Regions from separate parts of the Streptomyces sp. NPDC058045 genome, predicted to be linked through region 1. Evidence: riboswitches for the same ligand, from Rfam matches in the RefSeq annotation. Region 1 holds a riboswitch; the other holds the start of a gene.

What was found. A riboswitch is a leader RNA that binds a small molecule or an ion and turns the genes downstream of it on or off. The one in region 1 is predicted to bind S-adenosylmethionine.
Region 2: another riboswitch for S-adenosylmethionine. It lies ahead of ACFVST_RS17185 (aminotransferase class V-fold PLP-dependent enzyme); the one in region 1 lies ahead of thrC (threonine synthase).

Annotation. Positions count from the first base shown of each region.
Region 1 covers NZ_JBHVRR010000044.1:13,743-29,327, reverse strand. The annotation lists gene ACFVST_RS23050 (flavin reductase family protein) at 1-445, opposite strand, end outside; gene cdgB (diguanylate cyclase CdgB) at 960-2,588, shown strand; gene ACFVST_RS23040 (carbohydrate-binding protein) at 2,706-3,713, shown strand; gene ACFVST_RS23035 (1-phosphofructokinase family hexose kinase) at 3,739-4,662, opposite strand; gene nagA (N-acetylglucosamine-6-phosphate deacetylase) at 4,772-5,938, opposite strand; gene ACFVST_RS23025 (ROK family protein) at 5,938-6,948, opposite strand; gene ACFVST_RS23020 (extracellular solute-binding protein) at 7,258-8,475, shown strand; gene ACFVST_RS23015 (DUF3263 domain-containing protein) at 8,519-8,761, shown strand; gene otsB (trehalose-phosphatase) at 8,790-9,632, shown strand; gene ACFVST_RS23005 (trehalose-6-phosphate synthase) at 9,629-11,065, opposite strand; gene ACFVST_RS23000 (glucosyl-3-phosphoglycerate synthase) at 11,128-12,081, opposite strand; SAM riboswitch class I at 12,253-12,409, shown strand; gene thrC (threonine synthase) at 12,427-13,719, shown strand; gene ACFVST_RS22990 (ubiquitin-like small modifier protein 1) at 13,809-14,087, shown strand; gene ACFVST_RS22985 (cold-shock protein) at 14,516-14,719, shown strand; gene groL (chaperonin GroEL) at 15,117-15,585, shown strand, end outside.
Region 2 covers NZ_JBHVRR010000025.1:49,103-64,687, reverse strand. The annotation lists gene coxB (cytochrome c oxidase subunit II) at 1-489, shown strand, start outside; gene ctaD (cytochrome c oxidase subunit I) at 486-2,225, shown strand; gene ACFVST_RS17225 (cytochrome c oxidase subunit 4) at 2,222-2,620, shown strand; gene ACFVST_RS17220 (Ig-like domain-containing protein) at 2,750-4,018, shown strand; gene ACFVST_RS17215 (hypothetical protein) at 4,050-4,451, opposite strand; gene ACFVST_RS17210 (heme-copper oxidase subunit III) at 4,617-5,237, shown strand; gene ACFVST_RS17205 (c-type cytochrome) at 5,307-6,116, shown strand; gene ACFVST_RS17200 (Rieske 2Fe-2S domain-containing protein) at 6,113-7,174, shown strand; gene ACFVST_RS17195 (cytochrome bc complex cytochrome b subunit) at 7,171-8,814, shown strand; gene trpD (anthranilate phosphoribosyltransferase) at 8,956-10,020, shown strand; SAM riboswitch class IV at 10,201-10,316, shown strand; gene ACFVST_RS17185 (aminotransferase class V-fold PLP-dependent enzyme) at 10,586-11,992, shown strand; gene ACFVST_RS17180 (Lrp/AsnC family transcriptional regulator) at 12,017-12,298, opposite strand; gene ACFVST_RS17175 (rhomboid family intramembrane serine protease) at 12,295-13,095, opposite strand; gene ACFVST_RS17170 (hypothetical protein) at 13,274-13,513, shown strand; gene ACFVST_RS17165 (NYN domain-containing protein) at 13,546-14,895, shown strand; gene ACFVST_RS17160 (NlpC/P60 family protein) at 15,230-15,585, shown strand, end outside.

The sequences.
Region 1 (15,585 bases):
CCAGGGAGCCGTCCACCAGGAGCGCCCCGGAGGCCTCGCCGCGGCGGCAGCGCAGGTCCTGGAAGAGGAGGCGGTCGCTGACCCTGCCCTTCATGGCGAAGCGGCCCGCGATATGCCGCTGCCGCCGGGTCAGCAGGGAGGCGCCCCACAGCGGCTGTTCGGCGAGCAGGTCGTCCATCCGGGAGCCCTCGCGCAGGCTGACCATGACCAGCGGCGGATCGAGCGAGACCGACATGAAGGCGGTGGCGGTCATCCCGGCGTCCTCGCCGGCCGGGCCCTCCGGGTCCAGGGCCGGTTCGTGCGCGGTGACCAGCACCACGCCCGCCGTCAGCCGCGCCATGGCCGCGCGGAACTCCTCGTCGCTCACCCCCACAGCATGGCCCACGGCGGGGGTGAGGGGGTCGGGCGGCGGGGCGGAATCCGTCGTACTGGGGGTATTCGACACGTACTTGACGGTAGCCTCGGCGGTGGCGGCCCGCATCGGACCCGGGGCGGATGTACGGCCTAGGTCCCAGGGCCGAAATCCGGGGGGACGGGAAGGGGCGACTCGCATGTCATCTGCGTTCTGTACGGTTCGGGGAACGGTGCGGTCCGGTGGGTCAAGTCCCGTGAGGATCTTGTGACTTGACTCACAGAGGGCATAATTTGTTGACCCTGTGTACCGAGTGGGAAGCTCACTGTGATTCAGTGACGGGGACACTGCGACAAGTACGCCGAACGATCGCGCCCGACGACCGTGCCGGACGGGCGCGAGCACTGCGAGAGCCGTGCGGACCGCGTGCACCACACGTGGACCGGCGCGGTACGGCACGGACCGGCAGCGCCTGCCCGGCCCGCCGCGGCACCGCCGACGGACCGGGCCGCACTGACCGACACCGAACGGACCCAACCGACGATTGACGAACCTGACGGAACCTGACTGAACCGGAGTTGCTGTCGAGGTCTCGGGGAGAGCGAGCATGGAGACCGAGTCGGAGCCGTACGTCCGTCTTGCGACCCTGCGGCAGCTACACCGGGTGATGGCGGACATGAACACCGCGCGCAGCCTGGCCGACACGATGCAGACCGTCGCCGACGGCGTGGTCAACGGCCTCGGATACGAACTGGCCTGTGTGAACCTGGTCCGCCCCGACGGCGACCTGGTGGTCGCCGCCCTCGCCGGGGACGCCGCCGCGGAGGCCCTGATCACCGGCCGGGTCGGTTCCCGGGTCTCCTGGGAGCGGCGGCTCTCCATGGGCGAGGCCTGGGGAGACCTCCGGTTCATCCCGCACACCGAGGGCTGGGTCCTCGACGAGGACGACGTCCCGCAGTGGTACACGGACGGCCCGGAGCCCCGCTTCGAGGACGAGTGGCACCCCTCCGACCGCCTCTTCGCGCCCCTCTACGCGCCCGGCGCCTCCGGCGGCGACCTCCTCGGCGTGATCTCCGTGGACCGGCCGCGCAACGGCCGCCGCCCCGGCGCCTGGGGCCGGGAAGCGCTCCAGATGTACGCGTTCCAGGCCGCGATCGCGATCAGCAACGCCCGGCTGCGCACCAATATGCAGCGGGCCCTGGTCCGGCTGGAGCGCGAGCAGCAGGCCCTCAGAGCCAGCGAGGAGTCCTTCCGCCAGGCCTTCGAGTACGCGCCGTCCGGGATGGCCATCGCCGAGATGGGCGGGGACCAGCACGGCCGCATCCTGCGCAGCAACGACGCCCTGTGCCGGCTGCTGAACCGCCCGGCCTCCGCGATGCGCCGCTACTCCTTCTCCGACCTGGTGCACCCCGAGGACATCGGCACCCTGCTGCGCACCTCCGCCGAGGGCGGCCGGGCCGAGCTGCGCCTGGCCCGCCGGGACGGCAGCTTCCTCTGGGTCTCCATGCGGAACTCCGTGGTCGCCGACGCCGCCGACGGCCCCCGCTTCCTGCTCACCCACGTCGAGGACATAGAGGAACGCAAGCGCCGCGAGCTGCAGTTGGCGCACCGCGCCTCGCACGACTCGCTCACCGGCCTGCCCAACTCGGCGGAGCTGCGCGCCCGGCTCGGCGCCCGCCTCTGCGGCCGCCCCCAGGCCCTGCCCACCGGCTCGCTGGACGCGGCGTACGGCGGCGAGCACGGCTACGGCGCCGGGCACCCCGCCGCCCACGGCCCCGCCGGGCCCGTCTTCGAGCATGTGCACACGGTGGCGCCGCAGGGGGACACCGACGACGGCACCAAGGGCCTCGCCGTCCTCTTCTGCGACCTGGACGGCTTCAAGTCGATCAACGACCGCTTCGGCCACCACACCGGCGACGCCGTACTGATCGAGGTGGCCCGCCGGCTCACCAGCGGCGTGCGGGACGGGGACACGGTGGCCCGGCTCGGCGGCGACGAGTTCGTGGTGCTCGCGGACGGCCTCGGCCGGGCCGACGCCCAGGACCTCGCGGTGCGGCTGCGGAACGCGATCATCCCGCCGATCCGGGTCGACGGCCGGGCGGTCCGGGTGGGCGCCAGCTTCGGCATCGGCTGGGCGCACTGCGGCATGTCCGCGGACGAGGTGCTGGCCTCGGCCGACCAGCGGATGTACATCGAGAAGCGATCTCGTGCGAAACAGCACAGGCGCGCCGGCTGAAGCCCAGGTCAGCGCAGTGTAGTGGGTTCGGGCCCGAGCGGGGGCGCCCGTCCGGCCCACCCGGAGCGGTAGGCTCGCCGGGTCCGAAGTCTGTAACTGCCAAGGAGTGACCTAGGGATGACGGCCGGCAACAACGGCGCGAGCACGCCCGAGGACGAAGACCCGTTCGGCTATCTGTACGCCGACGGGCAGGCGTCCGGCGCCACCCCGCCCAGCGGGGGCGGCGGTTACGGCTATCCGGGCCCGCGCTCCTCCCACCACCAGGTCCGTGCGGTGGGCGAGCGACAGTACGGGCAGCAGGCGGCGGGGCGCGGCGGTTACGGCTATCCGCCGCCGGCCGGGCAGCAGACCCAGCAGGCCACCGCCTCCTTCGGGCAGGTGCCGCAGCAGACCCAGCAGCAGCCGAACCACCAGCCCAACGCGCACTACCAGGCGCCGGAGACGCTGCCCGGGGGCACGCCGCAGCGCTCGGCTCCGCGCAGGTCCGACGGCGGCCGGGGCCGCGGTCCCAACACCAAGGGCCTGCTGATCGGTGCGATCGCGGTGGTGGCGGCCGTCGTCATAGGAATCGGCGCGGCCATGCTCAGCAGCGGCGACGACAAGGACAAGGGCGACCCGGAGGCCGGTCCCTCCAGCTCGGCCCCCGTCGAGACGGCGCAGCCCAGCAAGGAGCCCACCAAGGAGCCCAGCGCCAAGCCGACGGTGAAGCTGCCCAAGGCCGACGCGAAGGCGCTGAAGCTGGCCGGCGGCACGGTGACGGCCTCCGACATCGACGGCGCCACCGCCGACGGCGGCGTCTATGTCGCCGGCTTCAACAACCCTGGTGCGTCGGTCACTTGGACCATCGACGGCGTCCCGAAGGCGAAGACCTACCGCTTCTACGTGGCGTACGGGGTGCCCGGCAAGGCCGCCGACGCCACGGTCACCGTGAACGGCAAGGCGCAGGACCGTCCGCTGAACATGGGGAACTTCGCCCACGCCAAGAAGGACGACTGGGAGAAGGGCTGGACCCAGACCTGGGCGACCGTGCCGCTCAACAAGGGCACCAACACCATCACGATCTCCTGCGGCGACGGCAACAAGTGCGACGCCAACCTCGACAAGGTATGGCTGGCCACGGCCTAGGTCCTTCCCGCTGTCAGGCCCGGCCTCAGCCGTCCGCCTCGGTGACCTTCACCTGCCGGCGCAGGTCCGCGTAGGCCGCCGCGTCGTACTCGCCGGCGCCGGGGGCGAGGACGGTGGCCGCGGAGAGGGCCACCGCTCGGGTCAGGCGTTCCGGCCAGGGCGCGTCCTCGACCAGCCCGGACAGCAGTCCGGCCACGGCGGAGTCGCCGGCTCCGGTCGGATTGCCGTGCACCCGGGTCGGCGGGGCGGCCCGCCAGCGGCCCTCCGGGGTGGCGGCGAGCAGCCCGTCCGCGCCGAGGGAGGCGACCACGGTGCGCCCGCCGCGGCGCCGCACCTCGCGCACGGCCTGGTCCGGGTCGTGAGATCCGGTCAGTTCGGCGAGTTCGTCCGCGTTGGGCTTGAGGAGGTCGGGGCGGGCGGCGAGGCCGCGGCGCAGCGGCTCCCCGCTGGTGTCCAGCAGTACCGGCACCCCGGCCGCGCGGGCGGTCCGCACCAGCCGGGCGTAGGCGCCGACGGGCACCCCGGGCGGAAGGCTGCCGCAGAGCGCGACGGCCCGTGCGGTGCGCAGCAGTTCCTCGTAGCGGGCGGTGAACTCCTCCCACTCGGCCGGGCCGATGTGCGGTCCCGGCTCGTTGAGCTGGGTGGTGTCCCCGCCGGCCGCGTCCACCACGGCGACCGTACGGCGGGTGGGGCCGGACACTTCCACCAGTGCGTCGGTCAACCCGCTTGTGCCGGCGAGGAGTTGGCGCACCGTCCGCCCGGTGGCGCCGCCCGCCAGACCGGTGGCGGTGACCGGGTGGCCGAGGGCGGCGAGCACCCGGGCCACATTGAGGCCCTTGCCGCCGGGGCGCTCGATGACCTCGGTGACGCGGTGCGAGGCGTACGGACGCAGCGCGGGGACGCGGTAGGTGAGGTCGAGGGCGGTGTTCAGTGTGACCGTGAGGATCACCCGGACCCCTCCTGGGACGTCAGAGGGCAGCTTGCGGTCCTGATCATGCCAAAGACCGGGCGGCCGGCCCAGACCACGGCCGGCCGCTCGGGACGTATCGCCGACGGTCTCAGTCCCCGCGCGGGTCCACGATCCACTCGCCCTTGCGCAGCACGCCCTTGAGGGCGAACTCCGCGTCCAGTACGACCAGATCGGCGTCCTTGCCGGGCTCGATGCTGCCGACGCGGTCGTCGAGGCCGAGGAGCCGCGCCGGGTTGGTGGAGATGGCGCGGACGATGTCCGGCACCGGCAGCCGGTCGACGGTGGCGGCCCGGTGGAAGGCGCGGTCCAGGGTGAGGGTGGAGCCGGCGATGGAGCCGCCCTCGGCGAGCCGGGCCACTCCGTCCCTGACCTCGACCTCCAGCGGCCCCAGGTGGTAGACGCCGTCCCCGAATCCGGCCGCGTCCATCGCGTCGGTGATGAACGCGACCCGGGCGGCGCCCGCGTGGTGGAAGGCGAGGCGCAGGGCGGCCGGGTGCAGATGGGTGCCGTCGTCGATCAGCTCGACGGTGACCCGCTCGTCCTCCAGCAGCGCGGTGATGGGGCCGGGGGCGCGGTGGCCGAGCGGCGGCATCGCGTTGAAGAGGTGGGTGGCGACGGTGGCCCCGGCGTCGATGGCGGCCGCGGTCTGCTCGTAGTCGGCGTCGGTGTGGCCGACGGCGGCGATCACCCCGTGCTCGGTGAGCAGCCGTACCGAGTCCAGGCCGCCGGGGAGTTCGGTGGCGAGGGTGACCATCCGGGCCTGGCCGCGGGCCGCGTCCAGGAGTTTGCGTACCGCGGCGGGGTCCGGGTCCCGCAGCAGGGCCTCGGAGTGGGCGCCCTTGCGGCAGGGCGAGATGAACGGCCCCTCGAAGTGGACACCGGCGATCTCGCCCTGCTCGGCCAGCTCGGAGAGCAGCCCGGCCCGCTGCGCCAGCGCGTCCATCTCACCGGTGACGGTGGAGGCGACGAGGGTGGTGGTGCCGTGGAGCCGGTGGGTGCGCACGCCGTGCAGGACGTCCTCGACGGTGCCGTTGGTGAAGGAGGCGCCGCCGCCGCCGTGGTTGTGCAGGTCCACGAAGCCGGGGACCAGCCAGTGCCCGCTGAGGTCGACGGTGTCCGCGGTACCGGGGTCCGCGCCGGGAGCGCTCCCGCCGGTGTCCGTGATGCGGCTTCCCTCGACGGTGACCCGTCCGTCGGGAACGGTGCCGGTGGGCAGCACCACCTGGGCTCCGGCGAGGACTGTACGAGCGGCCATCAGTCGATTACCTCCGAGGAGTCCGTGGGGGCTGGGGAGTCTGGGGGATCTGTGGGGACGGGGTCGTGCGGGGCGGACGGGCCGGGGTGCCCGGCGCCGAGCAGGTCCCAGGCGAGCAGCCCCGCGCCGAGGCAGCCCGCGGTGTCGCCGAGCGCGGCGGGCACGATCGCGGGCTGCTGCTGGAAGGTGATGCGCCGCGCGACCGCGGCCCGCAGCGGTGTGAACAGGGTTTCCCCCGCCTCGGCGAGACCGCCGCCGATGATCAGGGTCTCCGGGTCCAGCAGGGTGAGCGCGGTGACCAGCCCGTCGGCGAGCGCGTCCACCGCCTCCTGCCACACCTGCCGGGCCCGCGGATCACCGGAGGCGACGGCCTTGGCGCAGTCCGCGGCGTCGGCGTCCGGATCGCCGGTGGCGGCGGCCCAGGCCTGGCTGACGGCGGAGGCGGAGGCCAGCCGCTCCAGGCAGCCGCGCTGCCCGCAGCCGCAGGGCGGCCCGCCTGGCCGGACCACGATGTGGCCGATCTCACCGGCGGACCCATGGGCGCCCGGTTCGATGGCGCCGCCGATGCCGATGGCCCCCGCGATCCCGGTGCCGAGCGGTACGAAGAGGAAGCGTTCCGCGCCGCGTCCGGCACCGATACGGCCCTCGGCGAGGCCGCCGGTGCGCACATCGTGGCCGAGGGCGACGGGCACGTTGCCGAGGCGTTCGGCGAGCAGTCTCCGCAGCGGGACGTCACGCCAGCCCAGGTTGGCCGCGTAGACGGCGATGCCGTGCTCGGCGTCGACGATGCCGGGCACCGCGACCCCGGCGGCCGCGGCGGGCTGCCCGAAGTGGCGCAGGCCGTGGTCGCGCAGGTCGGCGGCGAAGTCGGCGATGGCGGCGACCACGGCCTCCGGGCCCCGTTCGCGGCCGGTGGCCCGCCGGGTCTCGTGGAGCAGCGCGCCGTCCGCCCCGACCAGAGCGGCCTTCATCCCGGTGCCGCCCACATCGAGGGCGATGACATGTCTCACGGGGACAGTGTCCCGCCTTCGTTCCGACAGGTCTAGTCCAGTTCACCCATGGACCTGCGTTTTCGCACCGGAAACACCGTGCAAACGCCGCGGAAGCGACGTCCCGCCCTCCGCGCCTCCCGCTTCCCCCGCCGACTCCCGTTGCCCAAGCGAGACTTCCGTGGTGTAGACCTTGGAAGCGGCCTCGGGGGGAGGCGCGGTCCTCCAGGAGCCACCACGAGCACGGGGGACGATCGGAACGGCTGAAGGGGACAGGGGACGGTTGTGCGGCGTCTGACAGCACTGACCGCGGCGGTGGCCGCACTCGGGATGACCGTGGGACTCACCGCCTGCACCGGCGGCGGTTCCGGCGACACCACCCTCACCCTGGTCGCCGCCGACTACGGCACCTCCGCCTCGGACAGCTCCAAGAAGTACTGGGACAAGCTGGCCGCCCGTTACGAGAAGAGCCACCCCGGTATCCGGATCGACGTCCGCGTCTACCCCTGGAGCGAGGTCGACAGCAAGGTCAAGGGCCTGGTCGCGGCCGGCAAGGCCCCCGACATGGCGCAGATCGGCGCCTACGCCGGCTACGCCGCCCGGCACAAGCTGTACAGCGCCGACGACCTGCTCTCCATATCCACCCAGTCCGGCTTCCTCACCCCCCTCAGCCAGGCCGGACAGGTCAACCGCACCCAGTACGGGATGCCGTTCGTCTCCTCCACCCGCCTGCTCTTCTACAACAAGACCCTCTTCGCGAAGGCCGGCATCACCGCCCCGCCGCAGAGCTGGACCGACCTCCAGCACGACGCCCGGGCGCTCAGGAAGGCCGGGGTGAAGACGCCCTTCGCGCTGCCGCTCGGCCCCGAGGAGGCGCAGGCCGAGACCCTGATGTGGCTGCTCAGCGGTGGCGAGGGCTACACCGACAACGTCGGCTCCTACAGCCTCGATTCCAAGACCAACGTCAACACCTTCGACTGGCTGAAGACCAGCCTCGTCGGCGAGCACCTCACCGGCCCCGTCGCCCCCGGCAAGCTCGACCGCGCCGACGCCTTCGCCGGCTTCACCCGCGGCGAGGTCGGGATGCTCAACGGCCACCCCTCCCTGATGCGGCTCGCCGGCAAGAAGGGCGTCAAGTACGGCATGGTGCCGATGCCCGGCATCAACGGCCGGGCCAAGGCCACCATGGGCGTCGCCGACTGGATGACCGCGTTCAAGCAGAACGGCCACGGCAAGGAGATCGGCCGCTTCCTCGACTACGTCTACAGCGACCGCAACCACCTGGCGTTCTGCGAGGAGTACGGACTGTTGCCGGTCACCGCCTCCGCCTCCGAGAAGATGGCCCGGGACCCGTCCCGGTCCGACCTCGCGCCCTTCCTCCGGGAGCTGCCCAACGCGCAGCTCTACCCCGTCGGCAAGACCTCCTGGGGCGAGGTCAGCGCCGCCATCAAGAAGAACATCGGCAACGCGGTCTCCGACCACGGCAACCCCGAGGCCATCCTCACCCAGCTCCAACGCCAGGCCGCCGGCGCCGAGGGCGCCTCCTAGGCCGACCGGACCCCGGCACCGGGCACCGCGTATCGTCGCCGCCATGTCCGCCCCCGCCGAGCGCCCGCTGTCGTCCCTTGAGGAAGGCATCCTCGCCTTCGAAGGGCGCGACTGGCCCGCGCCCGGCGCCAAGGAGCGCGCCATCCGCGAGCAGTTGGACCTCGCCCCCGTCCGCTACTACCAGCTCCTCAACGCCCTCCTCGACGACCCCCGTGCCCTGGCCCACGCCCCCGTCACCGTCAACCGCCTGCGCCGGGTCCGCGCCGCCCGCCGTACGGAGCGCTGATCCGGCGGCGCGTGGGTAGGGTCAGCCCATGGGCAGCCTTCCGGACTCCTTGCCGACGCCGCGGACCGCAGCCGGGCGCGACGGCCTCGCCGCACTCACCGCCCGGCCCCAACAGGCCGTGATCGCCCTCGACTTCGACGGCACCCTCGCCCCGATCGTGCCCGACCCCGACCAGGCCCGCGCCCACCCCGACGCGGTGCCCGCACTCGCCGCACTGGCCCCCCGGGTGCGCTCGGTCGCCGTACTCACCGGCCGCCCCGCGGCCCTCGCCGTCCGCTACGGCGGCTTCGCCGGGGTGCCGGGCCTGGACCACCTCGTCGTCCTCGGCCACTACGGCACCGAACGCTGGGACGCGGCCGACGGCACCGTACGGGCGCCCGCCGAGCACCCCGGGCTTCCGCCGGTGCGGGCCGAACTGCCCGGGGTGCTGGAGCGGGCCGGGGCGTGGCCCGGCGTCCGGGTCGAGGAGAAGGGCCGCTCGGTCGCCGTGCACACCCGCCGCGCCGACGACCCCGGGGCCGCGTTCGAAGCCCTGCGGCAACCTCTGGCCTCGCTCGCCGCCCGGCACGGCCTGATCGTCGAACCGGGCAAGCTGGTACTGGAGTTGCGCCCACCCGGCATGGACAAGGGCGCCGCCCTCACCTCCTATGTGCGCGAGGTCGGCGCCGGGACGGTCCTCTATGCCGGGGACGACCTGGGGGACCTGCCGGCCTTCGCCGCCGTGGACAAGCTCCGCTCACAGGGCGTACCGGGCCTGCTGGTGTGCAGCGGCAGCACCGAGGCGACCGAACTGGCGGACCGCGCCGACCTGGTGGTCGACGGCCCGTCCGGAGTGGTGTCCCTACTCGCCGCCCTCGCGGCAACGCACTAGTCCAGCGCCTCCAGGGCGTGGAGCTGGTCCAGGAACCAGCGGGCCGGGGGGAGGGCGGTGGCGGCCTCGGCGAGGCGGGCGCTGCGTTCGGCGCGTTCCGTGGGCGGTTGGGACAGTGCCCGGTGCAGCGCGTCCGCGGTGCCGACCACGTCGTACGGGTTGACCGTGAAGGACAGCTCGCCCAGCTCCTCGTGGGCGCCGGCCTCCCGGGACAGCACCAGGGAGCAGCCCTCCTCGGAGACCACCGGGATCTCCTTGGCGACCAGGTTCATCCCGTCCCGGATCGGGTTGACCAGCGCCACGTCGGCCAGCCGGTACGCGGCGAGCGAGCGGGCGAAGTCGTCCTTGAGGTGCAGCACCACCGGCGTCCAATCGCCGCGGCCGAACTCGGAGTTGATCTCGTCCGCGAGCCGGGCCACCTCCGCCGTGTAGTCGCGGTAGACGGCCAGGTCCTGCCGGGACGGGTAGGCGAAGGCGAGGTGCACCACGTGCCCGCGCCACTCGGGCCGCTCGGTCAGCAGATGCCGGAAGGCGAGCAGCCCGCGGACGATGTTCTTGGACAGCTCGGTGCGGTCCACCCGCACCACGGTGCGGCGGGGGCGGCCGTCGGGCGCCAGGCCGATCTGCTCGCGCAGCGCCGTCAGCCGCTCGTCCACGTCGGGTGTGCGGGCCCGGCCGCGCAGGAACTCCCCGTCGGCGCCCAGCCCGTGCACACCGATCGCGGTGCCGCCGGTGCCGCCGGGCAGCCGGTCGGCGCAGCAGTCGGCGAAGGCGCCGGCCCAGCGGTGGGTGAGGAAGCCGAGGCGGTCCGCGCCCAGCATCCCGGTCAGCAGTTGCCCGGCGATGTCGTCGGGCAGCAGCCGGAAGTAGTCGGGCGGCGCCCACGGTGTGTGCGAGAAGTGGCCGATCCGCAGATCGGGCCGGAGCGCCCGGAGCATCCCCGGCACCAGCGCCAGGTGGTAGTCCTGCACCAGCACCGCGGCCCGCGGCGCCGCGTCCTCGGCGAGCGCCTCCGCGAAGGCCCGGTTGTAGGTCTCATAGGCGGCCCAGCGGCGCCGGAACGCGGCGTCGAAGACCGGTTCCAGCGGCGTCTGGTACAGCATGTGGTGCACAAACCAGAGCACCGAGTTGGCGATGCCGTTGTACGCGTCGGCGTGCACCGCCGGGTCGACGGTGAGCATCCGCACCCGCTGCCCCGCGGTGTCCCCCGGGTCGAGCCGCCCGTCGTCGGTGGCGGTCGCGGCCCGCCGGTCGCCCTCGCCGAGCGCGGCGCACACCCACAGGGCGTCCGTCTCGGGGCCGATCGCGGAGAGCCCGGAGACCAGGCCGCCGCCACCGCGGTGGGCGGTCAGGGTGCCGTCGTCCGCGGGGCGGTAGGCGACCGGCCCGCGGTTGGAGGCGACGAGGACCTGCGCAGCCTGAGAATGACCCATACCCGGAACCTAGCCACCGCGCCCGGCCACCAAACCGCCGCGGACCGGGCCTCCGGAGCCCTCTACGCGGCGTCCCGGGAGGTGTACTCCGTGATCGAGGCCATCGGCGGCCGCTCCTCGGTGTCCACCGGGAACGTCCGCGGTTCGAAGCCGTTCTCGCCGCGTACGTACTGGGTGAGCTCCGGCCGCAGCAGATGCCCGCGGGCAAGCCGGACCTGTGCCGTGCGGTAGATCGCCGCGGACATCCGCCCCAGCGCCTGCCCGTCCTGGTGCCGGTGGCGCCGCACCCCCACATCGACCTGGGCCAGCGCGTCCAGGCCCACCGTGTGCAGCGCGTCCACCAGCAGCCCCAGCTCCACGCCGTAGCCCACCGGGAACGGCAGCCGCTCCAGCAGCGAGCGGCGGGCCGCGTACTCGCCGCCGAGGGGCTGGACGAAACCGGCCAGTTGCGGCCAGTGCATATTGAGCAGTGGGCGCGCCACCAGCTCGGTGACCCGGCCGCCCTGCCCGCCGCCGGCCGCGGCCGCCAGTGGCCGGTCGTACATCGCCTTCACCAGGTGGACCTCCGGGTCGGTGAGCAGCGGGCCGACGATGCCGGTGACGAAGTCCGCGGAGAACTCGGTGAGATCGGCGTCCACGAAGCAGACCACGTCCCCGCCGGTGACCAGCAGCGAGCGCCACAGCACCTCGCCCTTGCCGGGCAGGGCGGGTATCCGCGGCAGCACCGAGTCCCGGTGCACCACCCGCGCCCCCGCCGAGGCCGCCACCTGTGCCGTACGGTCCGTGGAGCCCGAGTCCAGTACCACCAGCTCGTCCACCAGCGGGGCGGCCGGCGCCATCAGTTCGCGGCGGATCACGGTGGCGATCCGGCCGACCGTCGCCTCCTCGTCGAGCGCCGGCAGCACCACGCTCACCGTGCTGCCCGCCGCCCGCTTCGCGGTGAGCAACTGCTGCATCCCGCGGTCGCGCACCGACCAGGAGCGCCTGGTCAGCCAGCGCTCGACCTCCTCCAGCACCGTTCTTCTCCCTCTCCCCGCCCGCCCGGCTGTGATCCATCTCGCGCTTCGGACGGCTGTCTCAACCCTCCGGGCCTTCGGTTACAGTCTTGAACAACGCGGATGACCGTCGCATGTCGGGGTCGGTCCGTGCCAAACGCACCGGATCACCCGCTGATCCCGGAGCCATACCGCTCATCCAGAGGGGCAGAGGGATACGGCCCGTTGAAGCCCCGGCAACCCTCCAGCCGGTTCTCGTTCCGACCGCGTCACGGTCCACCGCGGGGCCCCGGCTAGGGCAGGTGCCAATTCCGTCTCGTGGCGAGATGCGCCGCGGGGAAGATGAGGAGAGAGGGCCTCGCCACCATGGCTGTGCAGACAGTGAGCCGTTCCGACGACGCGACTTCCGTGGACCTCGGTCCCGCCTCCGGACTCTCCTGCCGGGAGTGCGGCGAAAGGTTCCCGCTGGGCCCCGACTTCGCCTGTGCGAGCTGTTTCGGCCCTCTGGAGGTCGCCTACGACCTCCCGCTGGGCGACCCGGAGGCACTGCGCCGGAAGATCGAGTCGGGCCCGGACAACCTCTGGCGGTACGCTCCGCTGCTGCCCGTCCCCGCCGACGTCGCCGAGAAGCCGAATCTGAACCCGGGCTGGACCAAGCTGGTCAAGGCCGACAACCTCGCCCGTGAACTGGGCGTCACCGGCGGCCTGTTCATCAAGGACGACTCCGGCAACCCGACGCACTCCTTCAAGGACCGCGTCGTCGCCCAGGCCATCGAGGCCGCCCGCGCCTTCGGCTTCACCACCCTCTCCTGCTCCTCCACCGGCAATCTCGCGGGCGCCGTCGGCGCCGCCGCGGCCCGCGCCGGCTTCCGCTCCTGCGTCTTCATCCCGCACGACCTGGAGCAGGGCAAGGTCGTGATGGCCGCGGTCTACGGCGGCGAACTCGTCGGCATCGAGGGCAACTACGACGACGTCAACCGCTTCTGCTCGGAGCTGATCGGCGACCCGCTCGGCGAGGGCTGGGGCTTCGTCAACGTCAACCTCCGGCCCTACTACGGCGAGGGCTCCAAGACCCTGGCGTACGAGATCTGCGAGCAGCTCGGCTGGGAGCTGCCGGACCAGCTCGTCATCCCGATCGCCTCCGGCTCCCAACTCACCAAGATCGACAAGGGTCTTCAGGAGCTGATCAAGCTGGGCCTGGTCGAGGACAAGCCGTACAAGATCTTCGGTGCGCAGGCCGAGGGCTGCTCCCCGGTGTCCACCGCCTTCAAGGCCGGTCACGACGTGGTCCGCCCGCAGAAGCCGGACACCATCGCCAAGTCCCTCGCCATCGGCAACCCGGCCGACGGCCCCTACGTCCTCGACATCGCGCGCCGCACCGGCGGCACGGTGGAGGACGTCGACGACGAGCAGGTCGTGGACGCGATCAAGCTACTGGCCCGCACCGAGGGCATCTTCGCCGAGACCGCGGGCGGGGTGACGGTCGGTGTGACCAGGAAGCTGATCGAGGCGGGCGCCATCGACCCGGCGCTCACCACGGTCGTCCTGAACACCGGCGACGGCCTGAAGACCCTGGACGCGGTGGCGCCGACCACCGGGCCGACGGCGACGATTCGGCCGAACCTGGAGGCGTTCCGCGCCGCGGGACTGGCCGGCTGACGGGTTCGGATTCATCCCCGCGCCCCGGAACGGTGCCCTGACGGGCAGCCATCAAGGGGCACCCCCACGAGATTTCTGAGGTGAGATGTATGAGCGTGAAGGTCCGTATTCCCACGATTCTTCGTACCTACACCGGCGGACAGTCCGAGGTGGTCGCGGAGGGGGCGACGCTGAGTGAGGTGATCGCCGATCTGGAGAAGAACCACACCGGGATCGCGGCCCGAGTCCTGGACGACCAGGGCAAGTTGCGCCGTTTCGTCAATGTGTATGTGAATGACGACGACGTCCGTTTCGAGCAGGGGCTGGAGACGGTGACGCCGGACGGCGCGGGCGTCTCGATCATCCCGGCCGTGGCCGGCGGCTGCTGATCTGTCAGGGGCCGGATGGTCCCCCGCGGTCACGAATTGCCCCCTCCGCTCTATTACAAGCGGAGGGGGCAATTCTGCATGGTTGAACGCGGTAAGGTTGGGGAACACGCCTTGCCCGCCGCGACGGACGCCTGCCGGAGCCGGGCTGAACTGCGGTAAGAAGCAGTCAAATTGCTCTGTTCTTTTAGGCGTTTCACGGCCTTTGCCCGGCCCGACTTGCCCCGGAACTCCATGAATTCTCCTCATACTTCCGTTCTGGCGCTCCGAGATTTCTCGTTCGGATGACCTGTTGCAGACGGCAGTTGGACAGATACATTCAGCCGCGGTCGAGGCGTTCCGGCGCACACCTCCATTCACTGGGGGGTGAGTTCTGACCCGGGTCCGCGAAGTGCGGTCCTGTGCAAGGGCCAGTAATAGGGGAGTTAGGCATGGCTCAGGGCACCGTCAAGTGGTTCAACGCGGAGAAGGGCTACGGCTTCATCGCGGTCGACGGTGGTGCGGATGTATTCGTCCACTACAGCGCGATTCAGATGGACGGCTACCGCACCCTGGAGGAAGGCCAGCGGGTCGAGTTCGAGATCTCGCAGGGCCAGAAAGGACCGCAGGCGGACATGGTCCGCGTGGCCGGCTGAAGCGCCGACTGAAGAACAGCGATCTTCACAGAGGGTCCGCACCCCGCCCGGGGTGCGGACCCTCTCACGTGTCCGGGGACGGCCCCGCGCCCACCCCTCAACGGCTTCGCTGCGCGAAGTCTCCTTGCGCCCTCCCGTCGCCCGGCCACCGCCCCTCAACGGCTTCGCTGCGCGAAGTCTCCTTGCACTCTCTGGTGCCGAGTGCTAATCATTGGCGTTAGCACTCTGAAGGTGAGAGTGACAGAAGGACCGGGTCGGTGAGGCCCGTCGGCCGGGTGGGGCAAGGAACCACGCAGGCAGGCAGGCCGTCCGTCGCGGGCGCCAGCGCGGTCCGGAGCAATCGCCCCCATGCTCGTGGCAGGGCACGGGGGGACCTGTCCCGGGAGGACCACTTCACATGGCCAAGATCATCGCGTTCGACGAGGAGGCACGGCGCGGCCTTGAGCGCGGCATGAACCAGCTCGCCGACGCCGTCAAGGTGACCCTGGGCCCCAAGGGCCGCAACGTCGTCCTTGAGAAGAAGTGGGGCGCCCCCACGATCACCAACGACGGCGTCTCGATCGCCAAGGAGATCGAGCTGGAGGACCCGTACGAGAAGATCGGCGCCGAGCTGGTCAAGGAGGTCGCCAAGAAGACGGACGACGTCGCCGGCGACGGTACGACCACCGCCACCGTTCTCGCCCAGGCGCTCGTCAAGGAGGGCCTGCGCAACGTCGCCGCGGGTGCCAACCCGATGGCCCTCAAGCGCGGCATCGAGAAGGCCGTCGAGTCCGTCTCCGCCGCCCTGCTTGAGCAGGCCAAGGACGTGGAGACCAAGGAGCAGATCGCTTCCACCGCCTCCATCTCCGCCGCCGACGTCCAGATCG
Region 2 (15,585 bases), on a different contig from region 1:
CCCGGCTCGACCGGTGACGGCAAGACCGACAAGAACCTCTCCGCGATCCCGGACCGGTTCAAGACGGACTTCCCGGCCAACGCGGGCGGCGTCTACGAGGTCGGCATCCCCGGCACCCGTAACCCGCAGAACGGCAACCCCGGCCCGACCCTGTGGCTCCCCAAGGGCGAGAAGGTCCGCTTCGTGCTGACCTCCCGCGACGTCATCCACTCGTTCTGGGTGCTTCCGTTCCTCATGAAGCAGGACGTCATCCCCGGCCACACCAACTCCTTCGAGGTGACCCCCTCCAAGGAGGGCACCTACCGCGGCAAGTGCGCGGAGCTCTGCGGCGTCGACCACTCCCGGATGCTCTTCAACGTGAAGATCGTCTCGCCCGAGCGGTACCAGCAGCACCTGAAGGACCTGGCGCAGAAGGGGCAGACCGGTTACGTCCCGGCCGGCATCGCGCAGACCGGCCACGAGAAGAACCGGGAGACGAACAACCTGTGAGCATCCTCAACGAACCTCAGGGTGCCGCGGCGGCTGAAGACTCGTACGAGAACGAGTTGCCGGTACGGCGCAAGCAGCCCGGGAACGTGGTCGTCAAGTGGCTCACCACCACCGACCACAAGACCATCGGCACGCTGTATCTGGCCACCTCGTTCGCGTTCTTCTGCATCGGCGGTGTGCTGGCGCTCATCATGCGCGCCGAGCTGGCCCGGCCGGGCACGCAGATCATGTCGAACGAGCAGTTCAACCAGGCGTTCACGATGCACGGCACGATCATGCTGCTGATGTTCGCGACGCCGCTGTTCGCGGGCTTCACCAACTGGATCATGCCGCTGCAGATCGGCGCCCCCGACGTGGCGTTCCCGCGGCTGAACATGTTCGCCTACTGGCTCTACCTGTTCGGCTCGCTGATCGCCGTGGGCGGCTTCCTCACCCCGGACGGCGCGGCCGACTTCGGCTGGTTCGCCTACGCGCCGCTCTCCGACGCGGTGCACTCGCCGGGCATCGGCGGCGACATGTGGATCATGGGTCTGGCCTTCTCCGGCTTCGGCACGATCCTCGGCTCGGTCAACTTCATCACCACCATCATCTGCATGCGGATGCCCGGCATGACGATGTTCCGGATGCCGATCTTCACCTGGAACGTGCTGCTCACCGGTGTGCTGGTGCTGCTGGCCTTCCCGGTGCTGGCCGCCGCGCTCTTCGCCCTGGAGGCGGACCGCAAGTTCGGTGCCCATGTATTCGACGCGGCCAACGGCGGCGCACTGCTCTGGCAGCACCTCTTCTGGTTCTTCGGCCACCCGGAGGTGTACATCATCGCGCTGCCGTTCTTCGGGATCATCTCGGAGATCATCCCGGTCTTCAGCCGCAAGCCGATCTTCGGCTACTCCGGCCTGATCGGCGCGACGATCGCCATCGCCGGCCTCTCCGTGACGGTGTGGGCGCACCACATGTACGTCACCGGCGGGGTGCTGCTGCCCTTCTTCTCGTTTATGACGTTCCTGATCGCGGTACCGACCGGCGTGAAGTTCTTCAACTGGGTCGGCACCATGTGGAAGGGATCGCTCTCCTTCGAGACGCCGATGCTCTGGTCGGTCGGCTTCCTGATCACCTTCCTCTTCGGCGGCCTCACCGGCGTCATCCTCGCCGCCCCGCCGCTCGACTTCCATGTGTCCGACTCGTACTTCGTGGTGGCGCACTTCCACTACGTGGTGTTCGGCACCGTCGTCTTCGCCATGTTCGCCGGATTCCACTTCTGGTGGCCGAAGTTCACCGGCAAGATGCTGGACGAGCGGCTCGGGAAGATCACCTTCTGGACGCTGTTCTGCGGCTTCCACGGCACCTTCCTGGTGCAGCACTGGCTCGGCGCCGAGGGTATGCCCCGCCGCTACGCCGACTACCTCGCCGCCGACGGCTTCACCGCGCTGAACACCATCTCCACGATCAGCTCGTTCGTCCTCGGCCTGTCCATGCTGCCGTTCCTCTACAACGTGTGGAAGACCGCCAAGTACGGCAAGAAGGTCGAGGTGGACGACCCGTGGGGCTACGGCCGTTCGCTGGAGTGGGCCACGTCCTGCCCGCCCCCGCGGCACAACTTCCTCACCCTGCCGCGCGTCCGCAGCGAGTCCCCGGCGTTCGACCTGCACCACCCGGAGATCGCGGCGATCGACCAGTTGGAGAACGTCGGCGCCGGTGCCGGTAGCGCCGTCACGGGCGGCAAGGAGGCCGGCAAGTGAAGATCCAGGGCAAGATGTTCCTCTGGCTCAGCCTCTTCCTGCTGATCATGGCGTGCGTCTACGGCGTCTGGTCGAAGGAGCCCGCCGGTACCACCGCGCTCTTCCTCGGCTTCGGCCTGGCCATCATGATCGGCTTCTACCTGGCCTTCACGGCCCGGCGGGTCGACGTGGGCGCCCAGGACAACAAGGAAGCCGATGTCGCCGACGACGCGGGCGAGTTGGGCTTCTTCAGCCCGCACAGCTGGCAGCCGCTCGGTCTCGGCATCGGCGGAGCGCTCGCCTTCATGGGCGTCGCGTTCGGCTGGTGGCTGCTGTACTTCTCGCTGCCGATCATCTGCATCAGCCTCTGGGGCTGGGTCTTCGAGTACTACCACGGAGAGAACCAGAACCAGTAGCACGCGCTGAACGGCCGGGAGCCCGGACACTCCACAGGGAGCGTCCGGGCTCCTCCGCGTGCAGCAGTCCATTGCCCCGAAAGGCCCACCGGCCGCGCCGCCCCCGCCGAACGTTCCTACGTTGGGCTCATGAACCACTCACCGCGGACCAGCACGGTCCTCAGCTGCTCCCTGCTGGTGGTCGCCCTCGTCGCGGGGGCCACCGCCTGTGGCTCCGACAACTCGCCCACGGCCAAGCCGTACGACGCGGCGGACCAGATCTCGTTCAACGGGCCCTCCGACGGCAAGAAGGCCGACCCCGACAAGGCGCTGGAGGTGACCGCGAAGGACGGCGAGGGCCGCATCACCGATGTGACCGCCGTCGACGCCACAGGCCGCTTCGTGCCCGGCGAACTCTCCGCGGACGGGGACAGGTGGCACAGCACCTCACCCCTCGCCGCAGGCGCCCGCTACACGCTCCGCGTCTCCACCGAGAACGAGGACGGCGCCCCCGGCCGCAAGGTCCTCGACTTCGAGACCGGCACCCCCAAGGCCAAGAAGACCCTCAAGGTCAAGTTCGGTCCCAAGGCGGGCGAGTACGGCGTGGGCCAGCCCGTCACCGCCGAACTCAGCACGCCCGTAAAGGACTTGGCGGCCCGCCGCATCGTGGAGCGCGCCCTGCGCGTCGACTCGGTGCCCGCCGTCGAGGGCAGTTGGTACTGGGTCGACGACAAGACGCTGCACTACCGGCCGCGCGAGTACTGGCCCGCGCACGCCAAGATCAACGTGCACAGCAACCTCAAGGGGATCCGGGTCGACCGCTCGCTGTGGGGGGCCGAGTCCAAGCCCGTCAAGCTGACCACCGGGGACAAGATAGTCGCCGTCACCGACGCGTCCTCCCACCAGATGACCGTCTACCGCAACGGCGAGGACATCAACGAGGTCCCCGTCACCACCGGCAAGCCCGGCTTCGAGACCCGCAACGGCATCAAGGTCGTCCTGGAGAAGCAGTCCTTCGTGCAGATGCGCAGCGCCACCGTCGGCATCGCCGAGGGCAGCGGCGACTCCTACGACCTGCCGGTGCACTGGGCGACCCGCCTGACCTGGAGCGGCGAGTACGTCCACGCCGCACCCTGGTCGGTCGGCTCGCAGGGCGCAGCCAACGTCAGCCACGGCTGCACCGGGCTGAGCACCGGCGACGCCGAGTGGTTCTTCGAGACGGTGCGCGAGGGCGACATCGTCCAGGTCGTCAACAGCGACGGCGAGGACATGAGCGCCTTCGACAACGGCTTCGGCGACTGGAACCTCGACTGGACCAAGTGGCGCGAGGGCAGCGCCGTACTGGGCGGCGGCAAGAACGCCACCGACCGCAACTCCGTTCAGACGGTGCAGGCGGCCCGGCTGCGGCCGCAGGTCTGAGGAGGACGCCGGCGGGCTGTCGGGGAGCCCGTCAGGCGCCGACGGAGAGCCGGGTCCGCAGCAGCGAGGCCAGCGCCTGGGCGAACTCCACAGGTTCAATCGGAAGAGTGACCGCGGCGTCGGCGCGGCTCCAGGTGGCGAGCCAGGCGTCCTGCGGTCGTCCGATGGTCAGCAGCACCGGCGGGCAGCGGAACACCTCGTCCTTGATCTGCCGGCACACACCCATCCCGCCCGCGGGGACCGCCTCCCCGTCCAGCACGCAGACATCGATGCCGCCCGTCTCCAACTCCTTGAGAACGGCGGGCATCGTCGCGCACTCCAGGAACTCCACCGGCGGCAGGTCGGCGGCAGGCCTCCGGCCCGCCGCGAGCCGGACCTGCTCACGGGTACGGGAGTCGTCGCTGTAGACCAGCACGGTGGCGGTCGCCTGCATGGTGCCTCCAAGCCTGCGGGGGAGCTGATGCGCGGATGCTACCCCTTCCCACATCCCGTCAACAGCGGTTCGGACAGGGCTCCCATGAGGCATCACGGCTGGGCACACCCCATCAACACACCGAACGGTACCCCCGGGGTGAGCGCGAGATAAGCGACAGACATAATGTCGATCGTGGCGACAGCAACGACAGTAGAAACCGGGCACGCGCACCCGTCGGTCAATCGGCCGAACCTCACCAGCGTCGGAACCATCATCTGGCTGAGTTCCGAGCTGATGTTCTTCGCGGCCCTCTTCGCGATGTACTTCACCCTGCGATCGGTGACCGGGCCGGCTCACTGGAAGGAGATGGCCGAGTCGCTGAACGTTCCGTTCTCGGCGACGAACACCACGATCCTTGTGCTCTCCTCCCTCACCTGCCAGCTCGGGGTCTTCGCCGCCGAGCGCGGTGACGTGAAGAAGCTCCGCATGTGGTTCGTGGTGACCTTCATCATGGGAGCGATCTTCATCGGGGGGCAGATCTTCGAGTACACGGAGCTGGTCAAGAAGGACGGGCTCTCGCTGTCCTCGGACCCGTACGGCTCGGTGTTCTATCTGACCACCGGATTCCACGGACTGCATGTGACGGGCGGTCTCATCGCCTTCCTGCTGGTCCTGGGGCGCACCTATGCGGCCAGGAGGTTCACCCACTCGCAGGCGACCGCAGCGATCGTCGTGTCGTACTACTGGCACTTCGTCGATGTCGTCTGGATCGGCCTCTTCGCCACGATCTACCTGATCAAGTAACCGGATCGTTCTCGACGACCGATCCCTCCTGAAGCATCGACGCAGAAGATCCTGACACCGGGGTAATCCGTGAAAAAGCTCTCCGCACGACGACGCCATCCGCTGGCGGCGGTCGTCGTCCTACTCCTCGCGCTGGCGGTCACCGGGGGGCTGTACGCCGTGTTCGCGCCCGCGGACAAGGCGCAGGCCGACGAAACCGCCCAGTCTCTCGCCATCGACGAGGGCAAGAAGCTCTTCGATGTGGGCTGTGCAAGCTGCCACGGGACCGGCGGTCAGGGCACCTCCGACGGTCCGTCTCTGGTGGGTGTCGGCGCCGCCGCGGTCGACTTCCAGGTCGGCACCGGCCGGATGCCGCTCCAGCAGCAGAACGCGCAGGCACCCCGCAAGAAGGTCATCTACTCGCAGGCCGAGATCGACCAGCTCGCCGCGTACATCGCCTCGCTCGGCGCCGGCCCGACCGTGCCGACCGAGAAGGAGTACAGCCCGCAGGGCGCGGACGCCGCCAAGGGCGGTGAACTCTTCCGCACCAACTGCGCCCAGTGCCACAACTTCATCGGCAAGGGCGGTGCCCTCACCAAGGGCAAGTACGCGCCGCCACTTGACGGGGTGAGCCCGAAGCACATCTACGAGGCCATGCAGACCGGCCCGCAGAACATGCCCTCCTTCCCCGACACGACGATGCCCTCGCAGAACAAGAAGGACATCATCGCGTACCTCGACGCGGTCAACAGCGACAAGACGGTGAGCCCCGGCGGACTCGACCTGGGCGGGCTCGGCCCCGTCACCGAGGGTCTCTTCGGCTGGATCTTCGGCCTCGGTGTGCTGATCGCCATCGCCGTCTGGGTCGCCGCGCGGACCGCAAAGGCCAAGAAGTCATGAGTAGCCAAGAAGACATGCCTGAAGAGAACCTGCCCAACGAGCAGGACACAGAGCACGGTTCCGTGGCCGTCCCGCAGGGGCAGGACCCCTTCGCCGACCCGGGCCTGCCGCCGCACGAGCCCCGCATCCAGGACCTCGACGAGCGGGCCGCGAAGCGCTCCGAGCGCACCGTCGCCCTCCTGTTCCTGCTGTCGATGCTCGCCACGGTCGGCTTCATCGCCTCCTATGTGGCGATCCCCAAGGACAAGTCGATCTTCGTCTGGCCGATCGGGCACGTCAGCGCGCTCAACTTCTCGCTGGGCCTGACCCTCGCCGTCGCGCTGTTCAGCATCGGCGCGGGCGCGATCCACTGGGCCCGCACCCTGATGTCCGACGTGGAGGTCGCCGACGAGCGGCACCCGATCGAGGCCGAGTCCGAGGTCAGGGAACAGGTCATTGCCGACTTCAAGCAGGGCGCCAAGGAGTCCGGCTTCGGTCGCCGCAAGCTGATCCGCAACACCATGTTCGGTGCGCTGGCCCTGGTGCCGCTCTCCGGTGTGGTCCTGCTGCGCGACCTCGGCACGCTGCCCGGCACCAAGCTCCGCCACACCGCGTGGCGCAAGGGCAAGCTCGTCATCAACATGAACACCAACGAGCCGATGCGCCCCGAGGACATCACCGTCGGCTCACTGACCTTCGCCAAGCCCGAGGGCCTGGAGGAGCACGACGAGGACTTCCAGACCGAGATCGCCAAGTCGGCGCTGATGCTGATCCGTCTCCAGCCGGAGACCATCAAGGACAAGCAGGAGCTCGACTGGTCCCACGAGGGCATCGTCGCGTACTCGAAGGTCTGCACCCACGTGGGCTGCCCGATCTCCCTGTACGAGCAGCAGACGCACCACGCGCTCTGCCCCTGCCACCAGTCCACCTTCGACCTCGCCGACGGGGCCCGGGTGATCTTCGGCCCGGCCGGGCACGCGCTGCCGCAGCTGCGTATCGGCGTGAACGGTGACGGCTACCTCGAAGCGCTCGGCGACTTCGCGGAGCCCGTCGGTCCGTCCTTCTGGGAGCGCGGATGAGTACTCAAGAGAACACCGCGTCCGGCGCACGGCGGGGCAAGGCACCCGCGGGCGAGCGCGTAGCGGACTGGGCGGACGGCCGGCTGGGGCTCTACGGCCTGGCCAAGGCCAACATGCGGAAGATCTTCCCGGACCACTGGTCCTTCATGCTGGGCGAGGTCTGCCTCTACAGCTTCATCATCATCATCCTCACGGGTGTGTATCTGACGCTGTTCTTCCACCCGTCGATGAACGAGGTGACGTACAACGGCAGTTACGTCCCGATGCAGGGGCAGCTCGTCTCCGAGGCGTTCAACTCGACCATGCACATCAGCTTCGATGTGCGCGGTGGTCTGCTGATCCGGCAGATCCACCACTGGGCGGCGCTGATCTTCCTCGCCGGCATGTTCGTGCACATGATGCGCGTCTTCTTCACCGGTGCGTTCCGCAAGCCGCGTGAGGTCAACTGGGTGTTCGGCTTCCTGCTGTTCGTGCTGGGCATGTTCACCGGCTTCACCGGCTACTCGCTCCCGGACGACCTGCTCTCCGGCACCGGTGTCCGCTTCATGGAGGGCGCGATCCTGTCGGTGCCGGTCGTCGGCACCTACATGTCGTTCTTCCTCTTCGGCGGGGAGTTCCCCGGCGGCGACTTCGTGGCCCGTTTCTACTCGGTCCACATCCTGCTGCTGCCGGGCATCATGCTGGGCCTGGTCGTCGGCCACCTGCTCCTGGTCTTCTACCACAAGCACACGCAGTTCGCGGGCCCCGGCCGCACCAACAAGAACGTCGTGGGTATGCCGCTGATGCCGGTGTACATGGCGAAGGCCGGCGGCTTCTTCTTCCTGGTCTTCGGTGTCGTCGCGGCCATCGCGGCGCTCGTCACCATCAACCCGGTGTGGGCGGTCGGACCGTACCGCCCCGACCAGGTGTCCACCGGAGCCCAGCCCGACTGGTACATGGGCTTCTCCGAGGGCCTGATCCGTACGATGCCCGGCTGGGAGATCAACTTCCTGGGGCACACCCTGGCGCTCGGCGTGGCCATCCCGCTGGTGATCGTCTTCCCGATGGTCCTGGTCGTCCTCGCCCTCTATCCGTTCATCGAGTCCTGGGTCACCGGGGACAAGCGCGCGCACCACATCCTGGACCGGCCGCGCAACGCCCCCACGCGCACGGGTCTCGGCGCCGCCTGGCTCACCTGGTACGTGGTCATGCTGATCGGCGGTGGCAACGACCTGTTCGCCACGCACTTCCATCTGTCGATCAACGCGATCACCTGGTTCGTGCGGGTCGCCTTCTTCGTGGGTCCGGTCATCACCTTCATCGTCACCAAGCGGATCTGCCTCGGCCTCCAGCGCCGGGACAAGGAGAAGGTGCTGCACGGGCGCGAGTCCGGCATCATCAAGCGCCTGCCGCACGGTGAGTTCGTGGAGGTGCACGAGCCGCTCGACGCGGAGGCCCTGCACACCCTCACCGCGCACGACCAGTACCAGCCGTACGAGATCGGCGAGACCGTCGACGAGAACGGTGTTCAGCGCAAGGTGTCGCCGGTCGACAGGCTCCGCGCGAAGCTCTCCAAGGGCTACTACGGCGAGGGGAACCAGATCCCCAAGCCGACCGTCGAGGAGTACGAGGAGATCACCAGCGGCCACGGCCACCACTGATTCCTTCGCGCGCCCGGCAGGCCGTCGCCACGGCCGTACCGCCACAGCGCAGAGCCCCGTCCAGCACCTGGGCGGGGCTCTTCGCTGTCTCCGGCGCTGGATAGGGTGGGGTCCGGATCCTTCGAATACCAGGAGCGGCATATGAACGCTGTGAACCCCGCTGGAGGCGACACCGCGGCGGGCCGTTCCTGGCCCCGCGTCCTGGAGGCGCTGCTCTCCGGTCAGGACCAGAGCGCCGACGCCACGGCCTGGGCCATGGACCGGATCATGCGTGGTGAGGCCACGGACGCGCAGATCGCCGCGTTCGTGGTGGCGCTGCGGGCCAAGGGCGAGACGGTGGCCGAGATCTCCGGCCTGGTCGACGCGATGTACGAGCACGCCAATGTGATCGAGGTGCCGGGCGAGACCGTCGACATCGTCGGTACCGGCGGCGACGGCGCGAAGACCGTCAACATCTCCACCATGTCCGCGATCGTGGTGGCCGGCGCGGGCGTCAAGGTCGTCAAGCACGGCAACCGGGCCGCCTCCTCCCAGTCCGGCTCCTCCGACGTACTGGAGAAGCTGGGCGTCAATCTGGATCTGCCGCCGCACCGCATCCCCCAGGTCGCGGAGGAGGCGGGGATCACCTTCTGCTTCGCGGTGAAGTTCCACCCGGCGCTGCGGTACGCGGGCACGGCTCGCGGGCAGCTCGGCATCCGCACCGTGTTCAACCTGCTGGGCCCGCTGACCAATCCGGCCCGGGTACGCGCCCAGGCCGTCGGTGTCGCCGATGAGCGGATGGCGCCCGTGGTGGCCGGCGTCCTCGCCGAACGCGGTAACTCCTCCCTCGTCTTCCGCGGCGACGACGGCCTCGACGAGCTGACCGTCACCGGCGGTTCGCGGGTGTGGGTGGTACGGGACGGGGTGGTGCGGGAGGAGCGCTTCGACCCGCGGGACGTCGGTATCGAGCCGGTACCCGTGGAGGCGCTGCGCGGCGGGGACTCCTCGTACAACGCGGAGGTGGCGCGGCGCCTGCTGGACGGGGAGCGGGGTGCCGTACGGGACGCGGTGCTGCTGAACTCGGCGGCGGCGCTGGTGGCCGTCCGGCCGGGGGAGGGGACGCTCGCCGGGCAACTGCGGGCGGGTATGGAGGTGGCCGCCGAGTCCATCGACTCGGGTGCGGCACGGGCGGCCCTGGAGCGGTGGGCCCGGGCCACGCAGGTGTAGTCGCGGTTCCCTTTGCGGGGAGTCCCTTTCGGGCGGGCGCGGACTTCGGTGCGGGGACTTCCGCGCACCGAAGTCCGCGCCCGCCCGTTCCGACCTCGGTGGGGGACGGGAACCTCCGGGGGATTCCGGTATGTGGACCAGGTTTCGTCGGGGCGTTGGCGTCTGGCATAGTGCTCGGCAGGTCATGAGCGACAGCGACTACGGCCCCGGCCCGCTGTCCGGCAACCCTCCGTCCGTGGCGGGGTGCCCCGGGTGAAGACCGGGCCGTCGGCAGAAGCCTTCGGCAAGCGCGGACCCCGCGGGGTCCTTGGTCCTCGGGGAGCTGTTCCGTGAGCAAGCGAATGCGATAGGGCGAAGCGCCCCACCTCCGCCTCATCTGATCCGCCCGCGCCGAAGCCCCGGCCGGCACCCGCACCCGTGTCCCCGTACCGGCTGCCCGGTGCCGCCGTCCGGTGGTCCGCCGTCACGCGCCGCGCCGCCGCGCACTGCCCGCCGCGCCCCGCGTACCTGTGTGCCGCCCGCTGCTTCGGCCGGTCAACTCGCCTGCGCCGCAATGGAGTTCGCCATGTCTGCAACCGCCGTCACTGCCACCGCCCCCGCCACCACTCCCGTCACCGCACCCGCCGATACCGAGCAGGTCGTGCTGCCCGTGCTCGGGGCCGATGTTCGGGTGCCGCTCGTCACCGGTGGCGAGACCGAATACGCGGCGCTCGACTACGCCGCCAGCGCCCCGGCCCTGAAGCGGGTCTGGGACGACGTCGCCGCCTACGCCCCGTACTACGGCAGCGTGCATCGGGGGGCCGGGTATCTGTCGCAGTTGTCCACGGAGTTGTTCGAGAGCGCGCGGCGTACCGTCGGGGACTTCCTCGGCTGCCGGGAGGGGGACCAGGTGGTCTTCACCCGTTCCACCACCGACTCGCTGAACCTGCTGGCCGCCGCGCTGCCCGCGGACTGCGAGGTCTTCGTCTTCGAGACCGAGCACCACGCCTCGCTGCTGCCCTGGCGCGGCGCCCAGGTCACCTTCCTCGACGCGCCCCGCACCCCCGAGCAGGCCCTCCGCACCTTGGACGCGGCGCTCGCCGCCCGCCGTGCGGGGACGCCCGCCCTGGTGTGTGTGACCGGTGCCTCCAATGTCACGGGGGAGTTGTGGCCGGTGCGCGAGTTGGCGGCCACCGCCCATGCGCACGGTGCCCGGATCGTGCTGGATGCCGCCCAACTCGCCCCGCACCGGCCGGTGGACATCGCCCGGCTCGATGTCGACTGGGTCGCGTTCTCCGGGCACAAGCTGTACGCCCCGTTCGGTGCCGGGGTGCTCGCCGGGCGCGCGGACTGGCTGCGGGAGGCCGAGCCGTACCTCGCGGGCGGGGGTGCCTCGCGGAAGGTGGCGCGGCGGGCGGACGGCGGGGTGGACGTGGAGTGGCAGGAGGGGCCGGCGCGGCATGAGGCCGGTTCGCCGAATGTGATCGGTGCCCATGCCGTGGCCTCCGCCTGCCGGGCGCTGACCGAGGCGGGCTTCGGTCAACTGGTGGCGCGGGAGGAGCAGTTGGTGGCCCGGCTGCGTGCGGGGCTCGCCGGGGTGCCGGAGGTGAGGGTGCTGTCGCTGTTCGGGGACGCGGCGCCGCGGGTCGGGGTGGTGTCCTTCGTGGTAGCCGGCTGGAACAGCTCGCACTTCGCGGCGGCGCTCTCCGCCGAGTACGGCATCGGCGTACGGGACGGGCTGTTCTGCGCGCACCCGCTGGTGCGGACGCTGCTCGGGGCGGAGCCGGGGGACCAGGGCGAGTGCGGGGCGCCGGAGGCGGCGCCGGGGGAGAGGTCGCTGAACGCGATCCGGGTGAGCTTCGGCGCCGGGACCCCGGACGAGCACATCGACCGCTTCGTACGGGCGGTGACCGAGCTGGTGCGGGACGGGGCGCGCTGGACCTACCGCACCGAGGACGGCCGCTGCGTCCCGGACCCGGCCACCGCCCGCTGAGCCGCCCGCCCAGCCGTCAACGGACTACGAGTCCAGGCCGATGGAGAAGGCCGCCTCCAGGTCGTGCTGGGAGTAGGTGCGGAAGGCGACATGGGTGTCCGTCCCCTCCACGCCGGGGATCTTGCTGATGCTGCCGGGGATGACCTCGGCCAGGTCGTCATGGCGGGCGACCCGCACCATGGCGATCAGGTCGTAGGTCCCCGTCACCGAGAAGACCTCGCTGACGCTGTCCAGCGCGGCGATGGACTCCGCGATCTCCGGGATCCGGTCCACGCTGGTCTTGATGAGCACGATCGCGGTGATCACGGCTGGCTGTCTCCCTCGGGGGCCGGAGCTGGGGCGCTGCCAACTTTAGTGCCCCGTGTTCCGGTGCCGTGTGCCGAGGCGCCCGCCCGCCCCCACCGCACCCAGGCGTAGCCGAAGCCCAGACCGAAGCCGACCAGGTGGGCGAGGTAGGCGACCCCCGGGCCCTGGTCCGCCTGCCGTACCGAGAGCCACTGGAGTACCACCCAGAACGGAAGTACCACCCAGGCCGGGAAGCGCAGCGGCAGGAAGAAGAGGAACGGCAGCAGGCTGGTGACCCGGGCCTTGGGGAAGAGGAAGAGGAAGGCGCCGAGCACCGCGGAGATCGCGCCCGAGGCCCCCACCAGGCTCTGCTCCGAGCCGGAGTGCGCCAGCGCGTAGCCGAGGAGCGCCAGCGCCCCGCACACCAGGTAGAAGAAGGTGAACCGCATCCGGCCCATCCGCTGCTCCACCATCGCGCCGAAGACGTGCAGGAAGAGCAGATTGCCCAGCAGATGAACCCAGTTGGCGTGCACGAACAGCGCGCTGAGGAGGGTGTCCGCGGCGCTCGGGACGAGGTGCAGCGGGGGCGGGCCGCCGAGCAGCCGGGCCGGGACCACGCCCCAGCGGTCGAAGTAGTCCTGCTGGGCGGCGAGCAGCGCCGCGGTGCCGTCGCCGGGCCGGACCAGGCCCGCCGCGGGGCTGCCCGCGAAGAGCAGACCGCACAGCAGCATCAGCCCGTACGTCACCGGCGCGGACGGCCCCCGTACCCGGCCGGTCCGCGTATCCCGCCGCCGGCTGCCGCCCCGTACCCGCATCATGCGCAGATCATGACGTAAGGGGTCCCGCCGGTCCGGACCGCCTCGCCGGATCGCGCCATGGACGGGGAGCGGCCGCTTCCGCCGGGCAGGCTAGGGTTGCGGGGCGTACGCAGCACGCTGACCCGGAGCACCGAGTAAAGCGGCGCACCATGGAAACCCGAAGGATGCGACAGCCACCATGACGGTCCCCCTGCCGACTGCCGAGACCCGCTGGCGCTGCACACTCTGCGGCAATCTGACCCGGTTCGATGTGACCCGCTCGTCGAAGGTCGTCGAGTACGTGCACCTGGACCTCGCGGGGGAGCCGAGCGTGGAGGAGCGCGAGGTGGTCAGTGAGACCATCGAGTCGGTGCGGTGCCGCTGGTGCAACGCGGTGGACCAGGTCGAGCTGGTGGACAGGCCGGGCGCCGGTTCCTGACCGGGCCGGCCCAGGGAGCAGATGGGGTGACGATGGTGGAGAGCGCAGGCGGGGAGCCGGACGACGGCACCGCTGAGGTGCTCGACCGCCCGCTGCCCGAGGCGGTGCGCCGCCGGGTCGTGCAGCTCGTCTCGGACGGCTTCGGCGGGCTCACCGTCGCCGAGCTGCCCGCCCAGCTCCGGCAGTACGCCCGCTTCACCCCGAGCCGGCGGGTCAGGTTCGCCGGGAACGCGATGGCGGCCGCGGTGGAGGGCGACCCGGTCTTCCGGCAGCGCATCGGGGAGAAGCTGCGGGCCGCCCAGCCGGAGCTGGTGGCCGCCCTCGAAGCGGGCAATCCGCCGCCCGCCGCCGACCCGCAGGAGGTGGCCGCCGCCGCGTATGTGCTGCGCCCGCCGGGCTGGGCGAAGCTGGTGACCGCCGCCGGCGAGGAGGTGCAGCGCGCCCACGCCGAGCGCGCCGGGGACGAGCACCGCGCCGAGGTGCGGCGGCTGCGCGCCGAACTGGCCGAGGCCCAGGACCGGGTGCGCGCCCAGACCGACTCGCTGCGCGCCGAACTCGAAGAGGCCCGGCGGCACGGCGACTCCCTGCACCGCAAGCTGCGGGCCGCGCTCAGCGATGTACGCCGCGGTGAGGCCGCGGTGCGCAAGGCGGAGCAGCGGGCGGAGGAGGCGCGGGCCGATCAGGAGGGCCGGCTGTCGGCCGCGCAGAGCGAGAACCGCCGCCTCAAGTCCCGCCTCGGTGAGGCGGAGGCGGCGCTGGAGGCCGCCCGGCGGGCCGCGCGGGAGGGCCGCAGCGTGGAGGACATGCGGGTGCGGCTGCTGCTCGACACCCTCCTCGACGCCACCCAGGGCCTGCGCCGCGAACTGGCCCTGCCGCCGGTGTCGGTACGGCCCGCGGAGACGGTGGACGCGGTCGAGCCGGGCCGGATGACGCCCAAGGACATCGCGGCCCGCGCCCTCTCCGAGCACGACCCGGCGGTACTGGACCAGTTGCTGGCGCTGCCGCAGGCCCATCTCGTCGTCGACGGCTACAACGTCACCAAGACCGGTTATCCGCAGATGCCGTTGGAGAAGCAGCGGCTGCGGCTGCTGGGCACCCTCTCCCAACTCGCCGCGCAGACCGGCGCCGAGGTCACCTGCGTCTTCGACGGGGCCGAACTGGCGGCGCCGGTACTGCTGGCGCCACCGCGCGGGGTGCGGGTGCTGTTCTCCAAGCCCGGGGTGACGGCGGACGAGTTGATCCGGCAGCTGGTGCGGGCCGAACCGCCGGGGCGGCCGGTCATCGTGGTCTCCACTGACCGTGAGGTGGCGGACGGCATCGCCAAGGCCGGCGCCCGCCCGGTGGCCTCCGCCGTACTCCTCAAGCGGCTCTCCCGCGCCTGACTCCGAGCGCCGCGGGGGGCGTCGTCCGATGCCCGGTGCCGCGTTCGATCTCTTCGTCGCGACTGTCCCGACTGCAACTTCTGTGCTGCTTGCCCGAATTGAGGGCCGGGTGGGGCGACCTTCCGTCAAGGGGTCGCTACCTGCTGTGAGTTGTGAGCAAAGAATGTCCGGCGAGCCGTACTTTTTTCCCGTCAGGATTTGAACTGATCACAAGAAGGTCACTAGGGTCTGGCTCGAACCTCCGCTCGGTTGATCACTCATCGGGAGTGACGGTGGAGGGGCACCGCCCACCGGTGTGTCGGTAGGCGGCTGGAGGAAGAAGGAGCTCGCCCCCGTGGCGTCCCACCGTCGACCCAAGCAGCCGAGCCGCGCACGAGTGACCGTGCTCACCGCGACCGCCGCAGCAGCAGTGGCCCTGACCTCGCAGGCCGCGCAGGCCGCCCCGAAGCCCGACAAGGACGAGGTCAAGTCCAAGGTCGACAAGCTCTACGAGCAGGCTGAGCAGGCCACCGAGAAGTACAACGGGGCCAAGGAGAAGCAGCAGAAGCTGGAGAAGCAGACCGGGGAGCTCCAGGACAAGGTCGCCCGCGGCCAGGAGGACCTCAACAAGCTGCGTGACGGCCTCGGTTCGCTCGCCAGCGCCCAGTACCGCTCCGGCGGGATAGACCCCTCCTTGCAGCTCTTCCTCTC